Regions from separate parts of the Azospirillum sp. A29 genome, predicted to be linked through region 1. Evidence: riboswitches for the same ligand, from Rfam matches in the RefSeq annotation. Region 1 holds a riboswitch; the other holds the start of a gene.
What was found. A riboswitch is a leader RNA that binds a small molecule or an ion and turns the genes downstream of it on or off. The one in region 1 is predicted to bind cobalamin.

Region 1 (7,966 bases):
GCCGGTCCGCCAGCTGGTGGCCCGGAAGTCCTTGGTATAGGCGGTTCCCGCCACCAGATCCCAGCGCTCGACGGTGGGGGCGTCGTAGCGGATGCCGCCGACCAGCGACAGCTGCGGCGTCACCGCCAGCCGGTCCTCGGCGAATAGGGAATATTGGCGGGTGCGCGACCGGCTGCGCGGGGAGGTGCCGGCGCTGTTGAGGAACAGGCCGGGTGCCGGGTCGAACGGATCGACGGTGCTGGACCCGCCATAGGGCGAATTGTTGGTGTGCTTGAATTCGATCCGGTTCAGGTCGAAGCCGCCGACCAACTCGTTCTTCATGCCGAAGACGCTGTTGCGCCAGGTCGCGTCGAAGCGGTCGCCGACCTGCCGCTGGTCGTGGTAGATCTCGATGTAGCTGCTGCGCTGGATGCCCCGGGTGGCGGCATTCCAGGCGTAGCTCTCCACATCCTTCCAGTGGCGGCGGCTGGTCAGGTGGTAGGCGGTGTTGCGCAGGGTCAGCGCGTCTGATACTGCCCATTCGGTCTTCAGCTGGGTCCAGTTGTCGCGATAGCGGATGTCGCTGTCGGCCACGTTGAAGTTGCGGTGCCGCAGCGCGCGGTCGAGGCTGCCCGCGATCAGCGGTGTTCCGAAATACTCCTGCGGCTGCTGGTCGCCATAGTCGTTGGACAGGGTGACGGCGAGATCCGGTGTCGCCTGGAGCTTGACCGCGCCGGACAGCGCGAGAGTCTTCGTGTCGCCGCGATCCACCCAGCCGTTGGAGCGGTTGCCGCTGGCGTCCAGCCGGTAGGACAGCTTTTCCCCAACCGGACCGCCGCTGCCGAAGGCGGCGCGCCGGGTGCCGTCGGTGCCGATGGCGACCGTCGCCTCGTTGCGGAGATCGGTGGTCGGGCGCTTGGGCACCACATTGACCACGCCGCCGATGGCGCCCTCGCCATAGAGGACGGAGGCCGGACCGCGCAGCACCTCGATGCGTTCGGCCGACCAGGCGTCGAACGGGAAGGTGACGGTGCCCGACCCGACATAGAGCCGCGTCCCGTCATAAAGCTGCATCACCGAGCCGTGGCCGGCGAAGCCGCGCGTCGCCAGCGACGATCCGCCGTTGCCGGGAGCCGCCAGCGAGGTGAAGCCGGTGGCGTTCTGGGTGACGGCCTCCGTCACGCTGGTCTGGCCGCGGTCGCGGATGGTCCGGCCATCGATCACCTCGACGCTGGCCGGGGTTTCCAGCGGCGTCAGGCCGAGGCGGCTGCCGCCGGTGTTCGACCGGTCGAGCACCAGCCCGGCGGCAGCGTCCGCCGCCCGGCCGGTGACGGTGACAGGGTTCAGCGTGACCGGCGGTTCGGATTCGGCCGCTCCGGCCGCCGCGGGGCCGAAGGATGCGGCGACCAGGAGCAGCGTCGCCAGCGAACCGGAGCGCTGGCGATTGTGCCGGCCGGAGATGATGCGGGAAGGATGAGCGGGAAGCATGGACAATTCCTCAGGATGGAAAAAGACGAGAGACGGCATTCCGCGAAGTCGGTGCTTCGCGGCTGATGGGAGTGCGGGGTGCTGGATGGACGGCGCCGTTCGGTTGAGATGGAAAAACCGGACGGCTGGAGATCAGGGAGGCCGGATCACCCCATCGGGTCGTCCTCCGCCCGCTCCGCCGGGCGATTGCGGTGGAGGATGTCGGCGGCGGGCGGGGCGTCGGACAGCAGGTGGCTGGCGACGATGCGGTCGATCTTCGCGGGCGTCAGGTCGCCGTACCAGACGGCGTCGGGCTGGACGACCAGCAGCGGTCCGCGGTTGCAGGGATAGAGGCAGCTCGTCCGCGCGCACATCGCCCGGCGCGGACCGGCGTTCAGGGCGCGGTGCCCTTTCATCGCCGCGCGCAGATGCTGGTACAGCGGCTCGGCACCGCGATGCAGGCAGCGGGCGCCGACACAGACGAAGAGCTGCCGGCCATGTTCGGGGATGGCCGACCAGCCGGGTTTGCCGAGGCTGGGCTCTGTTTTGCGGACATCCTGTGCAGGGGCGTCCGTCGGCTCGCCGGCGATGGAGTTGAGGGCGATGCGGTCGAGGGCGGCGGGCAGGTCGAGTGCGCTTTCCACCGGCGGCGCCAGCCGGATGGCCATCGCGGTGCCGGCCATCGCGGTGCTGGTCGCCGTGGCCCAATGGTTGAGCGCGCCCGGCAGCCATGCCGACAGGCTGGGATCGGCCGGAACCATGGCGGGAATGACCAGGGCCTCGGTCACGCCGTCCCGCTCCAGATCCGCAAGCACGCCGGGCAATGCGGGGCCGGACAGGTCGGCATGGGCGGTCGCCACCGTGACGGCTTCGCCGCGCGCCGCGTGCCGGGCGGCCAAAGCCGATGCGAGCGCTTTCAGGTTCTGCCCATGGTCGAATGAGGCGCGCCCGTAGAGGACGATGGCGCGCCTGGATGGCGGGTTCGCCGGGAATTGCGTCATGGCGTGCCTCTCCGCCGCATCAGCCACAGGAAGAAGGTACCGCCGACCAGTGCCGTGACGATGCCGACCGGAATCTCGCGCGGGGCGAACAGGGACCGGGCGACGACGTCCACCCACAGCAGGAGCAGCGCCCCGCCCAGCGCTGCCACCGGCAGCAGCGCTCGCAGATGCCCGCCGACCAGAATCCGCGCGATGTGGGGCACCACCAGCCCGACGAAGCCGATGCCGCCGCAGGCCGACACCAGCGCCCCGGTCATCAGGGCGGTGACGAGGAAAAGCTCCAGCCGCAGGCGGCCCGGATCGGTGCCGAGCGAGCGGGCCGCGTCGTCGCCCAGGGCCAGCGTGTTGACGGTCTCCGCCCGCAGCCACAGCCACAGCAGCCCGCCGACGACCAGACCCGCCGGGACGGGCAGCACGCTCCAGCGCGCGGTGCCGAAGCCGCCCATCATCCAGAACAACGCGGCGTCGGCGCCGCGATCCGTCGCCATGACGATCAGAACATTGGTGACGGCGTGCAGGATGAAGGCGACCGCGACACCGGTCAGCACCAGCCTTTCGCCGGTCACCACGCCGTCGCGCCCGCGTGCCGCGGCGAAGACAATCAGCATCGCCGCGAGCGCACCGAAGAAGGCGGCGACCGGCAGACCCAGCATTCCGGCGACCGCGCCGGCATAGAGCAGAACGGTCACCGCCCCCACCGAGGCGCCGGCCGACACGCCGAACAGATAGGGGTCGGCCAGCGGGTTGCGCGTCAGCACCTGAAGCACCGCCCCCACCGCCGCCAGTCCGGCGCCGGCCAGCGCGCTCAGCAGCACGCGCGGCACCCGCAATTCCCAGACGATGTTGCGCTCGGCCCGACTGGCGTCGGCGGGAGCGGCCAGTGCCGGCCACAGCTCGTGCATGACGACCGCCCAGACTTTGGGAATGGGGACGCGGGCGGCGCCGAAGCCGACGGCGGCCACCGCGGACACGGTCAGCGCGGCGGCCAGCAGCAACGACAGGCCCAGCAGGCGGGAGCGGTTCATGGCGTGAAGCGCTCCGGGTGCAGGGTCCGCGCCATCCGCTCCAGCGCCTCGACATTGCGGGTGGAGGGCGTCTGCTCGGCATAGGTCAGCACAATGAACTGCCGTTTGCGCACGGCCTCGACGTCGGCCAGCTGCGGTGCCGAGGTCAGATGGCGGATGGCGTCCTCGGCCGGGATCCGGTGGGCGCTGACGATGATCCATTGCGGATCGCGCCGCACCATCTCCTCCCAGCTCACCCGGACATAGCTGTCGGGGATGTCGTCGAAGATGTTGCGCCCGCCGGCCAGCTCCATCAGCAGGCTGGTCATCCCTTCGCGCCCGACCGACAAGGGGGCCGCGTCGGTGTGGCACTGATCGCAATACATTACGCGCGGCCGGTCGGCGACGGCGCCGACACGCTCGGTGACGGCGGCGACCCGGCGGCGGAAATCGGCGACCATGGCTTCGGCACGCTCCGTCACGCCGAAGATGACGCCCAGCGCCAGCAGATCGGCATAAAGCGTGTCCATGCCGATCGGCTCGCGCGGGCCGATGCGGATGCAGCTTTCCCGCAGCGTGTAGGTCGCCACGCCCATCTCCGACAGCCGGGCCGGGGTGAGGCCGCGCGCCTCGTTGAAGCCATAGCTCCAGCCGGCGAACAGGAAGTCGGGATTGACCGACAGTACCGCCTCCAGCGTCGGCGAGCGGTCGGGCAGCCGGGGCAGCGCCGCGACCACGCCCGGCGGAGCGATCAGCCGGTGCTCCACCCCCTCGATGCCGGAAACGGCGACCAGCCGGTCGGCGAGGCCGAGGTCCAGCATGGTCTGGGTCATGTTGGTGTCGTGGACCATCGGCCGCTTCGGCGCCGCGGCGAAGCGGGCGGTCTCGAAGCAGTTGGCGGCCTCGACCGGGTAGGATTGGGCGAGGGCGCCGCCGGCTTGTAGGGTGAGGGCCAAGGTCAGGGCAAAAGGCGGAACGCCGCGGAGAATGCGTCTCATCGTGGTGACTCCGTCAGGGGCGACAGGTCGATGCGCAGCCGGCCGTCATCGGGGCGGCGGTCCACCGCCGCGGCGACGCGGTAGACGGCGGTCAGCCGGTCGGGGGTCAGTGCGTCCTCCGGCGCGGCATCGGCCTGGAGCCGTCCGTCGGCCAGCAGCAGAATGCGGTCGCACCAGCGTGCCGCCAGCTCGATGTCGTGCAGCGTCGCCACCACGGTGATGCCGAGCGAGCGCACGAGATCGAGCACGGCGAAGCGGTGGTGGATATCCAGGTGGTTGGTCGGTTCGTCGAGCAGCAGGATGCGCGGGCGCTGGGCCAGGGCGCGGGCGATCATCACCCGCTGGCGTTCGCCGCCCGACAGCTGTTCGACCGCCCGCACGGCCAGCCCGGACAGCTCCAAGCGGTCCAGGGCGTCCTCGACGATGGCGCGGTCCTCCGCCCCGGCCCCGGCGAAAGGGGAGCGGCGGTGGGCCAGCCGTCCCATGCCGACCACGTCACGCACGGTGAGGCCGAGCGCGGCGGTGGAATCCTGCGCCTGGAGCGCCAGCCGGCGGGCCAGTTCGACCGGCCGCAGGGCGCGCGGATCGTCGCCGTCGATGAGGACCCGGCCGGCGGACGGGGGTTGCAGGCCGGCGAGACAGCGCAGCAGCGTGGTCTTGCCCGAGCCGTTGGGCCCGAGAATGCCGAGGATTTCACCGCCGGGAACCGAAAAGCCGATGTCCGACAGGACCATGCGGCCGGCGAGCCGGCAGCCCAGCCGCTCCACCGCGATGGCGGGGGGAGGGGCCGATGCCTCTGTGGGGAAGGGCGCTGACGCCATCCGTGCTTCCTGTCTTTGCGGACGGGGAGGCATGGCGGACGTCTTGCGGAGCACGCGGCGCGACCGGAGCGGAGTCCGGGCACACGCATGGCAAGCGTTCCACCGGGACACCCCGCCCGAGGACGTTTCGTTGTGGTGCTGGCAGGTCTCCTGGCTTGCGGGTCGTCGCCGTTCCGTCGGGCCTTCCCAGCGCCGATGGGCGCCAGTGGCTTGAAATGACGGTACGGCTCGCCGCTCACAGTTGCGGGGGCAGCCCCGGCCTTACCGCACTTCCCTTCGCAGGGTCGGCGGCTCACCGGGTTCCCTCTTAGCTTCCGGCGGCGAACCGCCGGAAGAACCAGAACCGGGATCATTCATGAGCGACGCGGCGCCCCCGGTCAAGCTTTGCGAACGAACGAGAGCATCGGAGAGTTCACATCAGAAATGCAATGTTATAACGTTACATATCGTGTCGTCGTACGACCTGCAAGGAGAAGTTCGCCGTCGGATCTTGGCGTCGGATCTGGGCGTCCGATCTGGGGCCTGCGGGAAAATGCCGCTGATCCCGACTGCGGCACTTCGGCTAATGTGCCGCACCCAATGCGTGCGGTTGCACGTGCGATGGATTGATGCACGGATCGGCATGAACGCGACCCAGGACAGACTGCGACCCACGCGACGGGCCGGCCTTGCGGCCGGTGCGATTGCGCTGCTGTTGCAGGTCGTCGCCTGGGCCTGGATGCCCGCCGTCATCGCATCCGCCACTGCGGCCGAGAGCAGCCGGATCGTTATCTGCACGCCGGATGGGTTCAAGACCGTGGTTATGGACGACCACGGAATGGCAGGCGATCCGGCAGGCGACGAGAGCGATTCGGCGAAGAACGATTCGGGCCAAAGCGGTTTGGGCCAAGGCGATCTGCTCCAAGGCGATCTGCTGATGTCCGGCGGTTCCTGTCCGCTCTGTCCGCTGATCGGCGGATTGGCGCTGCCGCCGCCGGATCTGCGGATGACGCGCGCGTCGGTCGGACGCCACAGCCCCGAAGCGTTGCCCGGCGACGTGATTGCCGCCGGCTGGTTCCTCTCCACCCTCCAGGCCCGCGCGCCACCGGTCTGAGGCCGGAATTGTGGGATCGCCGCGCGGGATCTCCGTGCGTCGATCCGCCCTTGCCGACCTTCCCTGTTCGCAGCCTTGCACATCCTTCGCGCCGATGGCGTGGGGCCGTGTTCGGCTGGCCTCAGATCGAGATAAATCATGACGTTGCGTTTCGCCGCGGCCGGCGCCCTGCGCGCCGCCCTGCTGTCCGGTGCAGCCCTCACCGCACTGTTCCCCGCCGCCGTGTCCGCCCAGATTGTTCCGCCGCTTGCCCAATCGCTTCCGGCGATCTCCGTGATCGCAGGCCCGGACGATGCCCTGGCCGCCGGCACCGCCCTGGGCGGGGATGGGCTGGCCGCCCGTCGGCCCGCCACCGGAGACGTCGCGGCCCTGCTGCGCGGCCTGCCCGGCGTCAGCCTCTATGGCAATGGCGGCGTGTCGAGCTTGCCGGCGCTGAACGGGCTGGGCGCCGACCGCGTCAATGTGTTGGTCGACGGCGCGCCTGTCGCCCCCGCCTGCCCCAACCAGATGAACCCGGCGCTGTCCACCATCACGCCGACGCGCCTGTCCAAAATCGAAGTGCTGGCTGGGATCACGCCGGTCAGCGCCGGCGGCGACAGCATCGCCGGCACCATCGCCGCCGAAAGCGCGCCTCCGGTCTTCGCTCCGGCGGGCGAGGCGGTGCATACCGAGGGCAAACTGTCGGCCTCCTACCGGTCCAACGGCCGCGGCGTGACGGGGGCCGCCGAGGCGTCCATCGCCACCGACAGCCTCAGCCTGGGCTACAGCGGATCCTGGAGCCGGGCCGGGAACTACAAGGCCGGCGACGGCCAAGCCGTCCGCTCGACCCTCTACAACGTGCAGGACAATGCGGTGACGTTCGGGGCGCGGCGCGACGGGCATCAGGTCACGCTGCAGGGCGGCATCCAGACCATGCCCTACCAGGGCTTTCCCACCCAGCGCATGGATCTGACCGATAACCGCACCGCCTTCCTGAACGGCCGGTACGAAGGGGCCTTCGACTGGGGAACTCTCGACGCCCGCGCCAACTGGCGGCGGACGCGGCACACCATGAATTTCCTGGAGGACAAGGGCGGCAGCGCCGGCGGCGGCATGCCGATGGACACGCTGACCACCGACGCCGGCTATTCGGTCAATGCGACGCTGCCGCTGTCGGCGCGCGATACCCTGCGCGTCGGCAACGAGTTTCGCCACACCCGTCTCGACGATTGGTGGGACCCCGTGGCCGGCAGCAGCATGATGAGTCCGCTGACCTACTGGAACGTCAAGGACGGCACCCGCAACCGCCTCGGCACCTTCGCCGAGTGGGAGGCGACTTGGTCGCCGGCCTGGACGACGCTGCTCGGCGTGCGCAATGACGTGGTGTGGATGGACACCGGCGCGGTGCAGCCCTATTTCTGGCAGAACAGCCTGGGTATGGGCATGGGGGGCATGATGCCGATGGCCAACCCGGATGCGGCCGATGCGCGCGCCTTCAACGCCCGCGGCCGTGGCCGCACCGACGTCAATCTTGATGCGACGGCCCTGGTCCGCTACACCCCCTCCGACACCAGCGCGATCGAAGCCGGTTATGCCCGCAAGACCCGCTCGCCGAACCTCTACG
Region 2 (7,966 bases), on a different replicon from region 1:
GGTCTCGCGCAGCATGCCCAGCCGGCGCGGGTCGAGCCCGGTCGCCTGCGAATATTCGTCGATGGCGGTTTCGAGTGCCGCGAGGTCGCCATGGAGGCCGGCCTCCACCGGCGGAGGGGTCAGATGGCCGATCAGAACGGCGCCCAGCCGGCGGCGGGCCTGCACCCCCTCGCCGGGGTTGTTGACGATGAAGGGATAGAGCGTCGGCAGGGCGCCGCCGACGATCTCCGGCCAGCACTCCGCCGACAGCGCCACCGCCTTGCCGGGCAGCCATTCCAGCGTGCCGTGGGCGCCGATCTGCACCAGGGCATGGATGCCGACGGCATGGCGAAGCCACAGGTGGAAGGCGAGATAGCCGTGGCTGGGCGGGGTGTCGGGGTCGTGGTGCTGCGCGGTGGTCAGGGGACCGTGGCCGCGGCTGGGCTGCACCGCCACAACGGCATTGCCACAGGGCAGGGTGCGGCAGGCGAAGGCGCCGTCGCGGCAGGCAGGGTCGGCGGCAGGCTCGCCCCAGGTTTCGGCGATGCAAGCGCGCAAGCTCGGCGGCGCCAAGCGCAGATAGTCGTCCAGCGACAGGATCGCGGTGGGCGTGCCGGTGAGGGACTCCATAAGGCCGGCGCCACTGTCCGGAACGGCGGACAGGCTGTAGCCCTCGGCGGACAGGCGGTGGAGCATCGCCACGGTGCTGGCCGGGCTGTCGAGCCCCACGGCATGGCCGATGCCGCCGCCGGGGCCGGGATAGTCGGACAGCACCAGCGCGACCCGCCGCTTCGCCCGCGGGGTGCGGGACAGGCGGACCCAGCTCGCCGCGAGGTCGGCGGTGAAGGCGACGCGGTCAGGGATCGGGCGCAGGGCCGGTGCGGCGAATTGCAGGTCGGGGTCGGGCTCCCCTGCCGTCTTGAAGGCGATGGCGCGGGCGATGATGCGGCCGTCCATCTCCGGCAGCACGACATTCATCGCGAGGTCGGACGGCGCCAGCCCGCGCGAGGACGCCTGCCAGCCGGCTTCCGGCGTGGTGGCGAGGATGGCTTGCAGAACCGGGCTGCCGTTGGCCTCCAGCGGCGAACCGTCCTCGCGCGCCGCCGAGAAGGCGGTGGTGTTGACGACGACGGTGGCGTTCTGCGCAATCAGGCTGGCGCGCATCCAGGCGGCGCAGTCCGGCTCCTTCAGGCTGGCGACGAACAGCGGACGGGGGGCGAGGCCGCGCGCGGCCAGTGCGTCGCACAGGGCATGGACCGGGGCGAGGTCGCCGGCCAGCAGGTGGGAGCGGTAGAACACCACCGCCGCGACCGGCGCCCCGGCGGCTATGGGGGCAGCGGCGGGGCCGGTCCAGCCGTCGTAAGCGCCGAAGCGCGGGACGGGGGCCGGGTCTTCATAGGGCAGCGGCGTGCCGGCGAGCGTCGCGGCACAGGCCAGCAGATGGCCGATGTTGGCCGGGCCGCCCTCGGTGAAATAACGCCACAGCCGGTTGGCGGTGTCTGGCGGAACGGTGCCGTAGGCGGTCAGGTTCGGGTCGGGCTGCGCCTCTCCCGACAGGACGGCGAGCGGGATGCAGCGTTCGCGGCAGAGGGCGGACAGGCGGTCGAGGCCATAGCGCCAGTAACCGCTGCCGCCGAGCAGGCGCAGGACGACCAGCTTGGCCTTGGCGACGACGGTGTCGGCGTGGAGATCGACCGACAGCGGATGGCCGAGCCGGTTGAGGTTGGCGAGGCGCAGGCTGGGCAAGTGCTCGCGTCCTGCCCGCCATGCGGCGGCGAGCGCGGTCAGATCGCTGTCGGAAAAGGACAGCATGACGAGGTCGGCCGGCGTCTGCCCCAGATCTTCCGCCTGGGGGCCGGCGTCCAGTTCGTCCTGGCGGGCGGCAAGCAGGTGCATGATTTTGATGTCCAGGGGCGTTTGCCCCCTCCCCCTCGAAAACGGCGGAGGTCAAGGAGGGGGCGGACGCCGCACTACTCTCACTCTTACCCGACAACCGCCCGCGTCACCGCATCGCGGTCCAGCCCGGTCTCGCCGATCACCACCAGACGGCTGCGGCGTTCCTCGCCCGGCTTCCACAGCCGGTCGTAGTGGGTCTGGATGCGGGTGCCGACCCCCTGGACCAGCAGGCGCATCGGCTTGCCGGGCACGTCGATGAAGCCCTTCAGGCGCAGAACGCCATGCAGTCCGGCGACCTTTTCCAGCGTCATCGCCAGGGCGGCCGGATCGGGCTGCGCCGGCAGTTCCACCACGAAGCTGGTGAAGTCGTCGTGGTCGTGGCCCTCTTCGTCGTCATGGTGGCTGGGACGGCTGGCGAGATCGTCCTCCACCGCCGCACCGACGCCGAGCAGAACCAGCGGATCGACCGCACCCTGGGAGGCGCGGACCAGCTTGGCGTCGCGGCCGACCGTGTGGGCGAGGGCGCCGCGGATCAGCTCCTCGACACGGGCGAGGTCGCCGTCGGCCAGCAGATCGGTCTTGTTGACGACGATCAGGTCGGCGCAGAGCAGCTGGTCCTCGAACACCTCCTCGATCGGTGTCTCGTGATCGACGGTGCCGGCGGCGTCGCGCTGGGCCTCCAGCGCCGCGGGGTCGGGGGCGAAGCGGCCCTCCGCGGCGGCGGCGGCGTCCACCACGGCGATGACGCCGTCCACGGTGACCCGGGTCTTGATCGCCGGCCAATTGAAAGCCTGGACCAGTGGCTTGGGCAGGGCGAGGCCGCTGGTCTCGATCACGATATGCTCGGGCGGCTCCGGGCGGGCCAGCAGCTTCTCGATGGCGGGGACGAAGTCGTCGGCGACGGTGCAGCACAGGCAGCCGTTCGCCAGTTCGATCACGTCGTCTTCGGTGCAGGTCGGGCTGCCGCAGGCGCGCAGGATGTCGCCGTCGATGCCGACATCGCCGAACTCGTTGATGATCAGCGCCAGCCGGCGGCCGTCGGCCTTTTCAAGCAGGCCGCGGATCAGCGTGGTCTTGCCGGCGCCGAGGAAGCCGGTGATGACGGTCGCCGGAACCTTGCCGGCGGCCGTTTTCGCAAGAGCGGACATGGGATGGAGCCTCCTTAACGCGCGCCGGGCTGAACCCGCAGGGCCGGGCGCGATTCGGCCGGTTCGACCACGCCGCTCATCAGCCAGCCGCAGACGGAGCCCAGGATCGCCCAGAACAGGGCGGCGGACCCGAGCGAGGCGGTGACGAAGCGGGCGGCCAGTTCCGGTGGAACGGCACCCTCGGCGCTTTCCGGATGGGGGGCGCCGATCAGATGGGGCAACGCTGCGGCCAGAACGGCGACGGCGATGACCAGACGGTTGCGGGCGAAGGCGAGGGCGGCGATGCCGACGCCGGCACCGGCCGCGGCGGACAGCCACCAGAGCTGACGCAGCTCCAGCTCCGCCCCGGCCATGCCCGGCAGTTCCGGCGCCAAGCCGAAGGACGGGGCCAGCGAAACGGCGACGAAGCCGCCTATGCCCCAGACCAGCCCGCGGCGGGCATCGACCGGCCGTCCGGCCAGCAGGATCGCGGCCGCCAGCAGCAGCGCATAGGCGACGCCGGCGATCAGGTTGGCGGCGATGGTCAGGCCGATGCGCTGCATCGCCTCGTCCAGCGTGACCGGCACGCCTTCGCCGACCTCGCGCACGGGGCCATGCTGGTGGCCTTCCGCGTGGCTGGCGGCTGGGGCGGCAGTCGTAGGAGCGGCGGCGGTTGCGGGAGGCGGGGTCACCACCTCGTATTTCTCGGCTTCGAGGATCAGCGGGACGGTCGTCGCCTGCTGAACGACGGAAGCGGCCGTGCCGGAGAGCACGCCCGCGACCAGAGCGGCTGTGAACAGCCGCCGGATCAGATCCATGACCCGCTGCTTAGTGGCAGGGGAACGCGAAGGAGTGACGGGCGTCGTGCGCCGCGTCATGGATCTGCTGCGGCTGGGCGAAGCCGACGCCATACAGCAGGAAGCTGCCCAGCAGGATCGCGGCAAAGGCGGCGACCGCGGTCTGGGCGGCGCTGCGGGACGCGGAGCTGGTAGCGGCGTTGATCGAACGGGCGGTCATCGAAGGCATCCTTGTTCTCCCGCCACACCCGGCGGGGTTGGAAAAGGTCGGTCAAGTCCGCCGGCAGGTTTCCTGGCTCGCGGGTCGCCGCATCGCCGTCCGCCTTCCCGGCCGCGGAGGGCCAGTGGCATGATGGACGGGATGCTCGCCGCTTACAGTTGCGGGGGCAGCCGCGGCATTGGAGCTTCCGGGAATCCCGAAAAGCTCCGCACCGCATTCCCTATTATCCTCGCCGCCCGTCAGGACGGGCAGGGCACCGTCGGACGGCCACCATCGCAGTGCCGCGGCCGTTTGGCAAGCCCGCAATAAGGCGTCTGCCACACGGACGATCTTGCATGCCGACACTTTGGATGCTGTCATGTTTTGTGGACAGAGTGTCCAGGGATCCGACACTTTCCGACGCAAGGGTGTGTGGCCGGGGGAGGGCAGCGCAGCAAAACCCGCGGAGAAACAATGGGGCCGGCGGCCCGGCCGAAGCGAACCCGCATGTGGCACGCTTTGTGCGTACAACAATCGGTGAAACGTCCCGCCGCATGGCGGCCGCCGGGCATATGCCTGGAACATAAGGACGAACGGGAGGAGAATTCGCGACCGATGAACGCCGCACCGAACGACGACATCATCCTGGAAGCGCGCAACCTGACTAAGGAGTTCAAGGGGTTCGTGGCGGTGAAGGAGGTGAACCTCCAGGTTCGCCGCGGCACCATCCACGCGCTGATCGGCCCGAACGGCGCCGGCAAGAGCACGGTGTTCAACCTGCTGACCAAGTTCCTGACGCCGACGCGCGGCCAGATCCTCTACAAGGGCCGCGACATCACCCGCACCAAGCCGGCCGACATCGCGCTGATGGGGCTGGTCCGCTCCTTCCAGATCTCGGCCGTCTTCCCGCATCTCAGCGTGCTGGAGAATGTCCGTGTCGCGCTGCAACGGCCGCTCGGCACCAGCTTCCACTTCTGGAAGTCCGAATCGTCGCTCCACGACCTGCATGACCGGGCGCTGGAGCTGATCGAGGCGGTCAATCTCACCCCCTGGGCCGGCCACACCGCCGCCGAGCTGCCCTATGGCCGCAAGCGCGCCCTGGAGATCGCCACCACCCTGGCGCTCGACCCGGAGGTGATGCTGCTCGACGAGCCGCTGGCCGGCATGGGCCATGAGGACATCGAGGGCACCGCGGCGCTGATCAAGCGCGTCGCCGCCGACCGCACCGTGCTGATGGTGGAGCACAACCTGTCGGTCGTCGCCCACCTGTCGGACACCATCACCGTTCTGCGCCGCGGCGAGATCCTGGCGGAGGGGCCCTACGAGGTCGTCTCGAAGAACCCGCAGGTGATGGAAGCTTATATGGGCACGGGGGGGACCGGACATGCCTGACGGCGCGATGACCAAGACTGCGATGCTGGAGATCGCCGACCTGCACGGCTTCTATGGTGAGAGCCATGTGTTGCACGGCGTCAGCCTGGAGGTGCGACAAGGCGAGGTGGTGACGCTGCTGGGCCGCAACGGCGCCGGCAAGACCTCGACCATGCGCGCCATCATGGGCATCATGGGCAAGCGCACCGGCTCGATCCGCTTCCAGGGCACCGAGCTGATCGGCATGGCCCAGCACAAAATTCCGCGCCTCGGCATCGGCTATGTGCCGGAGGAGCGCGGCATCTTCTCAAGCCTCAGCGTGGACGAGAACCTGACGCTGCCGCCGGTGGTCAAGGAGGGCGGGATGACGGTCCCGCAGATCCATGACCTGTTCCCCAACCTGAAGGGCCGCGGTTCGACCCAGGGTACGCGGCTGTCGGGCGGCGAGCAGCAGATGCTGGCGATCGCCCGCATCCTGCGCACCGGCGCCACCCTGATCCTGCTGGACGAGCCGACCGAGGGCCTCGCCCCGGTGATCATCGAGCAGATCGGCGTCGCGGTGCGGGCGCTCAAGGCACGCGGCTTCACCATCGTGCTGGTGGAGCAGAACTTCCGCTTCGCCGCTACCATCGCCGACCGCCATTACGTGATGGAGGAAGGCCATGTGGTCGACATGGTCCCCAACGACCAGCTCCACGCCAACATGGACAAGCTGCACACCTATCTCGGCGTATAGGCGCTCCAGCCCCCGACATCGCCGGCGCGAACGCCGTCCCGACCCCATCGAAGGGCGGGGCGGCGAACCGCCGGATCCGTGCCCGATTGCCTGCTCCAGGCACGGCAGAGGGACCCACGACGGGACCCGGCCGACAACAAGAACCAAGAGGGAGAGACCTTCCGATGCGCACGCTTCTTCTCGCCGGCACCGCCCTGCTGACGCTCGCCGGGACTGCGATCTCGATTGCGTCCCCGGCTTCCGCCCAGGTGTCGGACAACGTCATCCGCATCGGCGTGCTGAACGACCGTTCCGGCATCTACGCCGATCTGGCCGGCGAAGGCTCCGCCATCGCCGCGCGGATAGCGGCGGAGGAGTTCGGCAACAAGGTCGCCGGCGTGCCCGTGGAAATCATCGTCGCCGACCACCAGAACAAGGCCGACATCGCCGCCTCGAAGGCGCGCGAGTGGGTCGACACCGGCGGCGTCGACGTCATCGCCGACGTGCCGAACTCCGCCGCCGCTCTGGCGGTGCAGGGCATCACCAAGGACAAGAAGCGCATCTTCCTGATGTCCGGTCCGGGCGCCACCGCGCTGAGCGGGGCGCAGTGCAGCCCCTACGGCTTCCAGTGGACCTACGACAACTACGCCATGGCTGCCGGCACCGGCCGGGCGCTGTACGAGCAGGGCAAGAAGAAGTGGTTCTTCGTGACCGCCGACTATGCCTTTGGCCAGTCGCTGGAGGAGGAGACCACCAAGATGGTGAAGTCGCTCGGCGGCACCATCTCCGGCTCGGTGCGCCATCCGCTCGGCACGTCGGACTTCTCGTCCTTCCTGCTGCAGGCGCAAGGCTCGGGCGCCGACGTCATCGGGCTGGCGAATGCCGGCGGCGATACCGTCAATGCGGTCAAGCAGGCCGCGGAATTCGGCATCACCCAGTCGGGCCAGAGCTTGGCCGGCCTGCTGATGTTCATCTCCGACGTGCATGCGCTGGGCCTGCAATCGGCGCAGGGGCTGATGTTCACCGAAGGCTTCTATTGGGATCTGGACGACCAGACCCGCGAGTGGTCGAAGAAGTTCGAGGCCAAGGCCGGCAAGAAGCCGACCATGGTGCAGGCCGGCGTCTATTCCGCGGTGAAGCATTACCTGAAGGCGGTCGAGGCGGCGAAGACCGACGACGCCGACAAGGTGTCCGCCAAGATGCGCGAGATGCCGGTCGAGGACATGTTCGCCAAGAAGGGCAAGATCGCCGCCAACGGCCGCATGTTCCACGACATGTATCTGGCCCAGGTGAAGACCCCGGCCGAATCGAAGGGGGCCTGGGACTATTACAAGATCGTCAAGACCATCCCGGCCGACACCGCCTTCATGGACCCGAAGCAGAGCGGCTGCCCTCTGGTGAAGTGAGCGGTGGTGAAGTGATGCGTTAGGCAGTCCTCCGGTCCCGCCCGCCCATTGGGTGGGGCCGGAGGACGGCAATCGATGACCACCCAAGCCAAAACAAAAAACAACAACCCCAAAAAACAACAACCACGAACCGGGAGAGACGCGGAGATGTTCAGCCTGCTGGGTGTTCCGCCCCAAGTGTTGTTCGGGCAGCTTCTGCTCGGACTGATCAATGGTTCCTTCTATGCGCTGCTCAGCCTCGGGCTGGCGGTGATCTTCGGCATGTTGAACGTCATCAACTTCGCCCACGGCGCGCTCTACATGGTCGGCGCCTTCGTGGCGTGGCTGCTGCTGACCTATGCCGGGATCGGATACTGGGGGGCGCTTATCGTGGCGCCGCTGGTGGTCGGGCTGCTCGGCATCGCGCTGGAAAAGTCGATGCTGTCGCGGCTCTACAAGCTCGACCATCTCTACGGCCTGCTGCTGACCTTCGGGCT

Region 2: linked by a shared signal. The riboswitch ahead of ABNQ38_RS37000 (CbtB domain-containing protein) and the one ahead of ABNQ38_RS09300 (ABC transporter ATP-binding protein) in region 1 are both predicted to bind cobalamin.

Annotation. Positions count from the first base shown of each region.
Region 1 is NZ_CP170463.1:149,117-157,082, forward strand. It holds gene ABNQ38_RS09280 (TonB-dependent receptor) at 1-1,467, opposite strand, end outside; gene ABNQ38_RS09285 (ferredoxin) at 1,614-2,447, opposite strand; gene ABNQ38_RS09290 (FecCD family ABC transporter permease) at 2,444-3,472, opposite strand; gene ABNQ38_RS09295 (ABC transporter substrate-binding protein) at 3,469-4,449, opposite strand; gene ABNQ38_RS09300 (ABC transporter ATP-binding protein) at 4,446-5,270, opposite strand; cobalamin riboswitch at 5,393-5,627, opposite strand; gene ABNQ38_RS09305 (hypothetical protein) at 5,893-6,363, shown strand; gene ABNQ38_RS09310 (TonB-dependent receptor) at 6,502-7,966, shown strand, end outside.
Region 2 is NZ_CP170470.1:273,396-281,361, forward strand. It holds gene cobN (cobaltochelatase subunit CobN) at 1-1,875, opposite strand, end outside; gene cobW (cobalamin biosynthesis protein CobW) at 1,962-3,023, opposite strand; gene ABNQ38_RS36995 (CbtA family protein) at 3,038-3,820, opposite strand; gene ABNQ38_RS37000 (CbtB domain-containing protein) at 3,831-4,019, opposite strand; cobalamin riboswitch at 4,064-4,284, opposite strand; gene ABNQ38_RS37005 (ABC transporter ATP-binding protein) at 4,614-5,390, shown strand; gene ABNQ38_RS37010 (ABC transporter ATP-binding protein) at 5,383-6,105, shown strand; gene ABNQ38_RS37015 (ABC transporter substrate-binding protein) at 6,270-7,490, shown strand; gene ABNQ38_RS37020 (branched-chain amino acid ABC transporter permease) at 7,638-7,966, shown strand, end outside.